DNA from 4 places in the Brevibacillus sp. FW301-21C12A genome. Region 3 is predicted to be linked to each of the others. Evidence: riboswitches for the same ligand, from Rfam matches in the RefSeq annotation. Region 3 holds a riboswitch; each other region holds the start of a gene.

Region 1 (2,198 bases), on a different contig from region 3:
ACAACTTCACGGATTCGATCAGTGTTTTGCCTGCCTCGACACCGCCGCGAATGCCAAAGGTGAGGATGGCGCCAGCGCCTTTTGGCAAATATTTTTGCGCAAGGGCGTAGTGGGCGTCACCTTCCAGGCCAGGGTAGCTGACCCACTCGACCGCTGGATGCGCGGCGAGGAATTGGGCTACGGCCAGGGCGTTCTGGCTGTGGCGTTCCATGCGCAGGTGCAGCGTCTCCAGACCTTGCAGGAACAGGAAGGAGTTGATCGGGGCCACGGCTGCGCCGATGTCGCGCTGCAGTTGGACGCGCGCCTTGATGATGTAGGCGAGCGGTCCGACTGCTTCCGTATAGACGACGCCGTGGTAGCTCGGGTCTGGTGTCGTCAGGCCCGGGAATTTGCCGTTGTTCCAGTCGAACTTGCCGGAATCGACGATGATGCCGCCGATCGCTGTGCCGTGCCCGCCGATGAACTTGGTCGTGGAGTGGACGACGATGTCTGCGCCATGCTCGAATGGACGGCACAGGATCGGCGAAGCGAACGTGTTGTCCACGATCAGCGGCACGCCGTTTTCGTGCGCGATGTCAGCGATTGCCTGCAAGTCCGCCACGTCAATGCGAGGGTTGCCGATCGTCTCGCAAAAGAGCGCCTTTGTTTTCTCATTGATGAACGCCCGGAAGTTTTCCGGATTGGACTGATCGACAAAGTGAACCTTGATGCCAAGACGCGGCAAAGTGTGCGCAAAAAGGTTGTACGTACCGCCGTACAAGCTGCTGGATGCGACAATTTCATCCCCGGCTTGGGCGATGTTCAAAATGGAAAAGGTGATCGCTGCCTGACCAGAGGAAGTTGCCAGAGCACCGACGCCGCCTTCCAGGAGTGCCACGCGCTTTTCAAAGGCGTCCTGGGTCGGATTCATGATGCGGGTGTAAATGTTGCCGAACTCTTTTAAGCCAAACAGGTTGGCGGCGTGCTCCGTGTCGCGGAAGACGTAGGAAGTCGTCTGATAGATCGGAACGGCGCGCGAGCCTGTTACGGGATCTACTTCTTGTCCACCATGTACAGCGAGGGTTTCCGGTTTCCATTGTTGCTGGTCAGACATGCTTATCTCTCCTTTATATATGGGGATTAGGGATAAAAAAACGGAGCATTCCTCTGAGGAGAAGAAGGCTCCGGCTATACACGGGTGTGCACTCATCTCTCAGAATCTATGGATTCTGCAGGAATTAGCACCGCGCAAGGCACGCTTGCTGGTTGCCGGGTTTCACAGGGCCTGTCCCTCCACCGCTCTTGATGAACTGTTGCTTCAGTTGTTGTCATAATTGTATGAAAAACCACACTTCGCTGTCAATAATCAATAATGAGTTATCAGGTTGGATTTGGTGGGATTGAGGCGTTGAGAGATTTGTTCATGCTCACCCGTTCATGCTGTTTCCCATGACGTCCAAAGTACCTGTGTGATACGCCTTGTTGACGTGGTTTGCAGGCTGATGCCCCGCACTCCAAGGGTGCTCTGCGTTTCTTGCACCCGCCTTTTTCCAAACCAAAAAGAGAATGCTGTTTTGTATAGTAGTCTTCATATATAGAATGGTTATTTTTGTAAATGTGTCACCCGCCTGTACCGACCAACCATCTCCCTGTCCAAAAACAAACCCACCCTCACACTGTCACAAATTTGTCCCTATATCTCCGCGCTTTCGCCGCCCGCGTCGTTAGAAAATGGCATGGCCCTATGATATGATGGGAGTGGCAGAAAACGACCAAACGATTGTACATATAGGAGGAACATACGCGATGAGCCATGGCGTGAAGGAAATTACCCCGCAGGAGCTGCTGGAAAAGCTCGCGGCCAACGAAAAGCTTCAGGTGATTGACGTGCGTGAGGTGGAGGAGTGGAACGAAGGCCATATCAAAGAAGCCAAGCTGATTCCGCTCGGCTTTTTGCCGCATCGCATCGACGAGCTGGACAAGGAGATCCCGGTCGTCATGGTGTGCCGCAGCGGTGCGCGCAGCCACAGAGCGACCGAATATTTGTGTGAGCTTGGCTTTGACGCTGCCAATATGGTCGGCGGCATGCTGGCTTGGCCTGGCGAGAAGGAAGTGTAAGCCGTACGGTCCATACGGTCACGACCGCACTGGCAACGCCGAGACGTTTTCCACACAAAAAGAAACATGCGCTTTTACGCGGTATAGCGGCGGACGCATGA
Region 2 (2,198 bases), on a different contig from region 3:
AGCGTCGACGATTCACCAGCTCAACCGCCAGGCCAATCGGGTCGAGGAAATCGTAGGAGCCATCAACCAGATTGCGACGCAAACGAACCTGCTTGCGCTCAACGCCGCCATCGAGTCGGCGCGTGCAGGCGAGCACGGCCGCGGCTTCGCCGTGGTGGCAGACGAGGTGCGCAAGCTGGCGGAGCAGAGCGCAACCGCTACACAGGAAATTACCGAGATTCTCAAATCGCTCCATCAGGAAAGCGAGAACGCTGTACAGCAGATCAGCAACGGGGAAGCTTCGGTGGCAAAAGGCCAGGAGCTGGCTGTGAAAACAGTGGCGTCGATCGAGGCGGTGCGCTCCGGCATGATGGCCTTCCTGCAGGCAGCGGAGCAGGTCGGCTCCAGCATGAACCGGGTAAAAATGCGCTCGGGCGAAGTGGCGATGGAAATGTCGACCATTACCGCTGTCACCGAGCAGTCGGTCGCCAATCTGGAGGAGCTTTTCGCCACAGCGGAAAACCAGCATCAAAAGGTGCGGGAAATTACCGAAGAGCTGGGGGAGCTGAACAATCTGTCGCATCGGCTGCAGGAAACGTTTCACAGACAATAGGCGCCAAAGTGTAAAATTGGCGAGAACAGTCTGAAAAAACAATTGCTTTTTCAGTTTGTTCTGCTAGAATGAATGCATTGTAACTTGATAGTTTTTATCTCCTTATCGAGAGCGGCGGAGGGACTGGCCCGATGAAGCCCGGCAACCACTGGACATGCGTGACATGGACAGAAAGGTGCCAATTCCTGCAAAACCTGTACCGGGGTTTTGACAGATGAGGAAGAGGACGGCTTCGGACGCAAACTCTTCCTTCGGGAAGAGTTTTTTTGTTGTCAGGAGGGGTAATACACGAACGATAAAATATTTTTATTGCAAAATATTCGTGTTTAATATTGATTTTTTCGGAAAAAAGCCGTACATTACGTAGTAGGATACAGAAAAAACGTAGAACGTTCGGATGGGAGCGGAAGACACCATGAAGAAGTTGTTGTTAGCATTCACCACTTTTGCTGTTTTGGCTGCGGGCTGTTCGGCTGGCGGAAATGCGCCTGCTGACAAGCCAAAGGAAGAAGCGGCAGGGCAAGAAGGCGCGGCGAAGAAGCGCATTGCGCTGATTTTGCCGGAAAAAATCGGGGTAAACCCGTTCTTCCAGCAAATGGACGAAGGCGCGAAAAAAGCAGGACAGGAATTTGGCGCAGAAGTAAAAAGCATCGAGTCTACTGACCACGGCGCCATCGAAGAAAATTTGCGCGTTGCGGTAGCGGAAAACTACGATCTGATTATCACTTCTTCTTTTGAAGCGGAAGACGCGCTGAAAAAAGTGGCAGCCGAAAATCCTGACCGCAACTTCGCGATTATTGATACCGTAGTAGATTTGCCAAACGTGCGCAGCGTTACCTTCCGCGAGCAGGAAGCGGCTTACCTGATGGGCGCTGCGGCAGGTCTTGCCACGAAGACAAACAAGGTCGGCATGGTTGTCGCCATGGATATTCCGCTGTTGAAAAAATGGACAGGCGGCTTCCAGGAAGGCTTGAAAGCAACCAATCCAAACGCGGAGTTCCTGGTGAACTACGTAGGAAGCTTCTCTGACCCGGCAAAAGCGAAGGAGCTGGCGCTGCTGCAAGCATCCAAAGGCGCCGACTTCATCAACGGAGCGGCAGCAGTAGGCGACCTCGGCGTGTTCGAGGCCGCGAAGGAAAAAGGCTTCTATACATCGGGACAGGACGTTGACCGCACCACGATCGACCCTGAGCACATCGTGTTGTCCCAGCTCAAAGGGACAGATGCCGCTGCGTATGAAACCGTGAAGTCGTTCGTAGAAGGCTCGTTCAAGCCGGGCGTTGTCACTTACGGCCTGAAAGAAAAAGGCGTAGGCGTAACGTATGTGACGCACGAGAGCCAGACGCCTCTGAACGCTTTTATTGGCCAGGAAGTCGTGGACAAAGTAAAAGCGATCAGCGAGGAGATCATCGCTGGTACCCGCAAAGTGCCAGACTCGTTTTAACAGCTAGCGCACAGTGCATGATTGTGACCGACTACAACTGTGTAGTCGGTCTTCCTTATATGCAAGGCAAGGAGCAGAGGCAAGGAAGAGAAAGGCTAGGCGCAAAGAAGGAGGAGCAAGGATGACCGATCGTTTGGAAATGCGGGCCATGACCAAGAAATA
Region 3 (2,198 bases):
AGCCGATGCGGTGCAGATTGGAGAACAGCGCATTGCGGCGGCCTTCGTAGACGGCTACCAGATCGCGGACGCACTGCTGCGAGTCTGTCATCGCTTTGGCTGCGGCCATTTGGACCGCTCCAAACAGGCTGACGAAGTAATGGTCCTGAATCAGATTGATGAGCCTTACCAGCTCGCGGTTGCCGACCATCGCGCCTACGCGCCAGCCGGCCATATTGTACGTTTTGGACAACGTGTAAAACTCCACGCCCACCTCTTTTGCCCCCGGCACCTGCATGAAGCTGACAGGCTTTTTGCCGTCGTAGCTGATCGCGCCGTACGCGAAGTCGTGGCAGACGACGATCTCGTGCTTGCGCGCAAACTGGACGGTTTCCTCGTAAAATTCAAACGGGGCGTTCACCGCTGTCGGGTTATTCGGATAGTTCAAAAACATCAGCTTGGCGCGGTCCAAATCGGCTTGCGGGATTTTGCTGTAGTCAGGCAAAAACTGATTTTCGGCCGTCAGCGGCATCATCGACATCCGGCCGTTTACGACCGCTACGCCGGACCAGTAATCCGGGTAGCCAGGGTCCGGTACGAGTGCCACATCGCCTGCGTTCATCAGCACCTGGCAAATTTCCACGAGGCCGGTTTTGCTTCCGAACAGGATCGCCACCTCTTCCTCCGGGTCGAGGTCCACGTCAAATTGTTGCTTGTACCAGTGCGCGACTGCCTGCTTCAGCTCCAGTCGGCCGGAAAACGGCGGGTATTTGTGATGCAGCGGATTTTCTGCCTGTGCCTTCAGCTCTTCCACAATGTGCGGCGGCGTAGGCAGGTCCGGGTTTCCTTGGCCCAGATTAATGACGTCATGCCCACAAGCGATGACTTTGTTTACTTTTGCCACCAATGTCGCAAAAAACTGGGTCGGGAGCCGATCAATCATGTCGGAAGGTTGGATGCGCATCTGTCTTCAGTTCCTTTCTTTTTAGGCCAATGTACAGCAAAAACCCCCTCTTTCCGTACAGAAAAAGGGGGAGATCAGCTTGGTCACGTCCTTATCTGTCAGGAATTATCCTGCTGGAATTGGCACAGCATCTGCAACGCGCAAGCGCGCAGATCCGCTGCCGGGCTTCATAGGGCCAGTCCCTCCGCCTCTCTTCATAAGTAAATCACACGGAATATACTGTTTTTAATCTTCTTCATACTACATTGCGGGCTCCGAACGTGTCAAGACGCTTCGCGAGGCCCGCGAATTTTTCCTGGCTACATCTTTTCTACGGTCGCGGCTGGCACTTTTCGGGTGCGACCTTGAAACGAGCTGTGCAGGGCGAAAAACGCGACAGACATTAGCGCCAGCCCCGCCATGATGTACAAAAGTCCTTGTGCCTGAAAATGCTGGAAAATGACCGCTCCGAGCAATGGGCCGAGCATGCGTCCCGCAGAGCCTGTGCCGGAGATCAGCCCTTGGATGAAGCCTTCTCGCCCCTGTGGCGTAAACTCTGCTGCCACGGCAGGCACGGCCGGCCAGACGAGCATTTCTCCAAGCGTCATGATGAACATCCCGGCGACAAAGCCGGCGTAGGAGGTCGTCTGCGACAAAATCAGCATCGACAGCACGAACACGTAGGAGCCGAGCAGCATCTGCGCTCGCAGCGTGCGGGCGAAGCGGCCAATGACCCAGGCGATCAGCGGCTGGCCGAACAAAATCAGGCCGCCGTTGATCGTCCAGAGCAAGCTGTACTGACGCAAGGAAATGCCCAACGATTGCATGTAGGTCGACAACACCGTCGTCCACTGGACGTAGACAATCCAACTGATTAACAGCCCGCTGCACAAGAGCAGTAGGGCGCCCCACGCCACTTTTTTCGTCGGCAGTTGCTGTAGCGGCGAAAGCGCCTCAACTGGCTTCGGCTTGGCAGCGCTTTGGACAGCAGCGGCGGGAGTGCCTGCGGTATTGGCTTGCTCCGCCCGATAGCCCCGCTCTGCAACTGCCTTGAGCTGCCGAGGCAAAATGAGCACGAACATGACGAGCACGATGACTTGCGAGATCGCGTTGCCAAAAAACGTCCAGGCAAACGAAATGCTCGCCAGCAAGCCGCCGAGGGCAGAGCCAGCCGCCACCCCGGCGTTGAGCGCGACGTAGATCATGTTGATCCCTTTGCGCCCGCCTTCCGGCCACAGCACGACAGCGAGTGCATTCATCACCGGAGAGAGCGTGC
Region 4 (2,198 bases), on a different contig from region 3:
CGGCAGCATCGACATGGAGCTGCGAGAGCAGGTTGGCAACGAGGCCAAAAGCGCTGGCCGCTTTCGGAGCACGAATGTGCTGTGGAACGTGAGCGCCAGACCGGAGTGGACAGGGGGCGTCAGGGAGCAAAAGCTGTTTTTCCGCTATCCGCTATCGGCCGGAGAACCGGAAGAAGACACGTCCTTTTTGCGCACGCCTGCCTGGACGACGCTGGAAAAGCTGCCGGAAGGAACGGTTTCCCAACTGGCGATCTCGTTTGACAGCTTCCTGACGTATGAGCAGTATGTCGAGCTGGTTTCCCGCCATGTCAGCAGCTACAACCAGGAGACGGTCTGGTTTGCCGTCGACACTGGCGTGGAGGTGAAACAAGTTGACGGGGAAGCCGGCAATCTGCTACTCGGCCCGGGGGAGGTCTGGGGCTTTGCCGAGCGGGAGCTGGATTACGGAACCGCGCCGATTCAGGTGAACGGAGAAGGCGAGCGGCGAATGGCCGCCTTCATGGGCGAGATGAAGTATTTGACCGAGCAAAAAAGCTTGGCGCGCGATATGGGCTACGCGCTGCTTTCGGGCGGCAATCCGCAACTCGAGGAGCGCTATCGCTATTTGCAGGAAAAAGGCGTGCGCATCTACGGCGCCGTCCTGACCGGGCCGACGAAGGAGCTGCTCAGGCTCAAGGAGGAAAAGTCGATTACCGCCGCGTTTGTCGGCAAAATCGACTGGTGGAACTGGGAGCGCCCCGCCGCCTCGGGGACGCAGAATAGCTGGTAGAAGGCGAGCCGTTTTTGCAAAAAAAGAGTGTTGACATCGTGGAACCGCAGGTTGTATGATTCAAACTAAATCAAAACCGCATACGTTTGGATACCTTATCCAGAGAAGGTGGAGGGACTGGCCCGATGATACCCGGCAACCGACACGACGCGATTTCAACGCGAGCAGCGATTGAAGCAAAAAGCGACGTGCACGGTGCTAATTCCTGCAGAAACAAAAGTGGTCTGGAAGATAAGGGGGACATGACACGTTATTTGTACGTGACGACAGCGACCTCTTTTCTTCGGAAAAGAGGTCTTTTTGTATGTCACAGCACGAACGCCGATGGCCGCATGACACCGTTTGACCGCAAGGCTGGGGGATATGACCAGTCCGCTACAGATAGAGAGAAACTACTTAACGAGGGGAGTAATCAATCATGGCATACCGCGCATTGACTGAACAGGAAGCAGTAGAGTACGTAAAAGGCTTGCCGGGTCTGTTTACAGAGGGGGCCGAGTTGACCAGCCGAGAAATCGGGGACGGGAACCTGAATCTGGTGTTCGATATTCAGGAGTCGGCTACCGGAAAAAAAGTGATCGTGAAGCAGGCGCTGCCGTTTGCGAGAGTCGTGGGCGAGTCGTGGCCGCTGACCATCGACCGCGCCCGGATCGAGAGCGAAGCGCTTCGCATCCAGCACAAATACGTACCGGACCTGGTGCCGGAAGTGTACCACTTCGATCAGGAGCTGGCCCTGACGGTGATGGAAAACGTAGGCGACCACATCATCATGCGCAAAGGCTTGATTGAGGGCAAGCGCTATCCGCTTTTTCCGAAGCAGATCGGCCGTTTTCTCGCGCACACCTTGTTCTACACATCGGATTTGGGCGCGCATCCGTACGACAAAAAAGCGCTCGTCGGAACATTCATAAATCCGGAATTGTGCAAAATCACAGAAGATCTCGTCTTTACCGATCCGTACGAAAATGCGCCGACCAACGACTTCAACCCGCTGATTCGCCGGGAAGTGGAAGCGATCTGGAACAACAAGCCGCTCAAGCTGGAGATCGCCAAGCTGAAATACGACTTCCTCACGCGCGCAGAAGCGCTGCTGCACGGCGACTTGCACACGGGCAGCATTTTCATCACCGAGACGAGCCTGAAAGCGATCGACCCGGAATTTGCCTACTACGGGCCAATCGGCTTTGACATCGGCGCGGTCATCGCCAACCTGCTGCTCAACTACGCAGGTCAACACGGATTGCAAGAAGACCCAGGAGAACGCGACTCGTATCGCGAATACTTACTGGAAACGGTGGAAGATGTCTGGAACGAATTCGTTTCCCAGTTCGTTCAGCTCTGGCACAAACAGGCAAAAGAGCGCAGCGCTCACGTCGAAGGCTTGTGGCAAAGCTACGTGAAGCGACTGATTCAGGACACGGCGGGCTAT

Evidence for each region. Region 3 has a riboswitch for S-adenosylmethionine ahead of AC3WQH_RS07680 (pyridoxal phosphate-dependent aminotransferase). Riboswitches for the same ligand answer to the same signal wherever they lie in the genome.
Region 1: another riboswitch for S-adenosylmethionine. It lies ahead of AC3WQH_RS19235 (homocysteine synthase); the one in region 3 lies ahead of AC3WQH_RS07680 (pyridoxal phosphate-dependent aminotransferase).
Region 2: another riboswitch for S-adenosylmethionine. It lies ahead of AC3WQH_RS05010 (BMP family lipoprotein); the one in region 3 lies ahead of AC3WQH_RS07680 (pyridoxal phosphate-dependent aminotransferase).
Region 4: another riboswitch for S-adenosylmethionine. It lies ahead of mtnK (S-methyl-5-thioribose kinase); the one in region 3 lies ahead of AC3WQH_RS07680 (pyridoxal phosphate-dependent aminotransferase).

What each region holds. Positions count from the first base shown of each region.
Region 1 covers NZ_JBYTBG010000036.1:18,083-20,280, reverse strand. Annotated here, with positions in the region: gene AC3WQH_RS19235 (homocysteine synthase) at 1-1,093, opposite strand, end outside; SAM riboswitch class I at 1,183-1,291, opposite strand; gene AC3WQH_RS19230 (rhodanese-like domain-containing protein) at 1,786-2,097, shown strand.
Region 2 covers NZ_JBYTBG010000005.1:15,609-17,806, forward strand. Annotated here, with positions in the region: gene AC3WQH_RS05005 (methyl-accepting chemotaxis protein) at 1-592, shown strand, start outside; SAM riboswitch class I at 692-813, shown strand; gene AC3WQH_RS05010 (BMP family lipoprotein) at 1,008-2,036, shown strand; gene AC3WQH_RS05015 (ABC transporter ATP-binding protein) at 2,158-2,198, shown strand, end outside.
Region 3 covers NZ_JBYTBG010000008.1:76,476-78,673, reverse strand. Annotated here, with positions in the region: gene AC3WQH_RS07680 (pyridoxal phosphate-dependent aminotransferase) at 1-943, opposite strand, end outside; SAM riboswitch class I at 1,032-1,146, opposite strand; gene AC3WQH_RS07675 (MFS transporter) at 1,243-2,198, opposite strand, start outside.
Region 4 covers NZ_JBYTBG010000024.1:31,655-33,852, reverse strand. Annotated here, with positions in the region: gene AC3WQH_RS15455 (anti-sigma factor) at 1-769, shown strand, start outside; SAM riboswitch class I at 862-1,007, shown strand; gene mtnK (S-methyl-5-thioribose kinase) at 1,188-2,198, shown strand, end outside.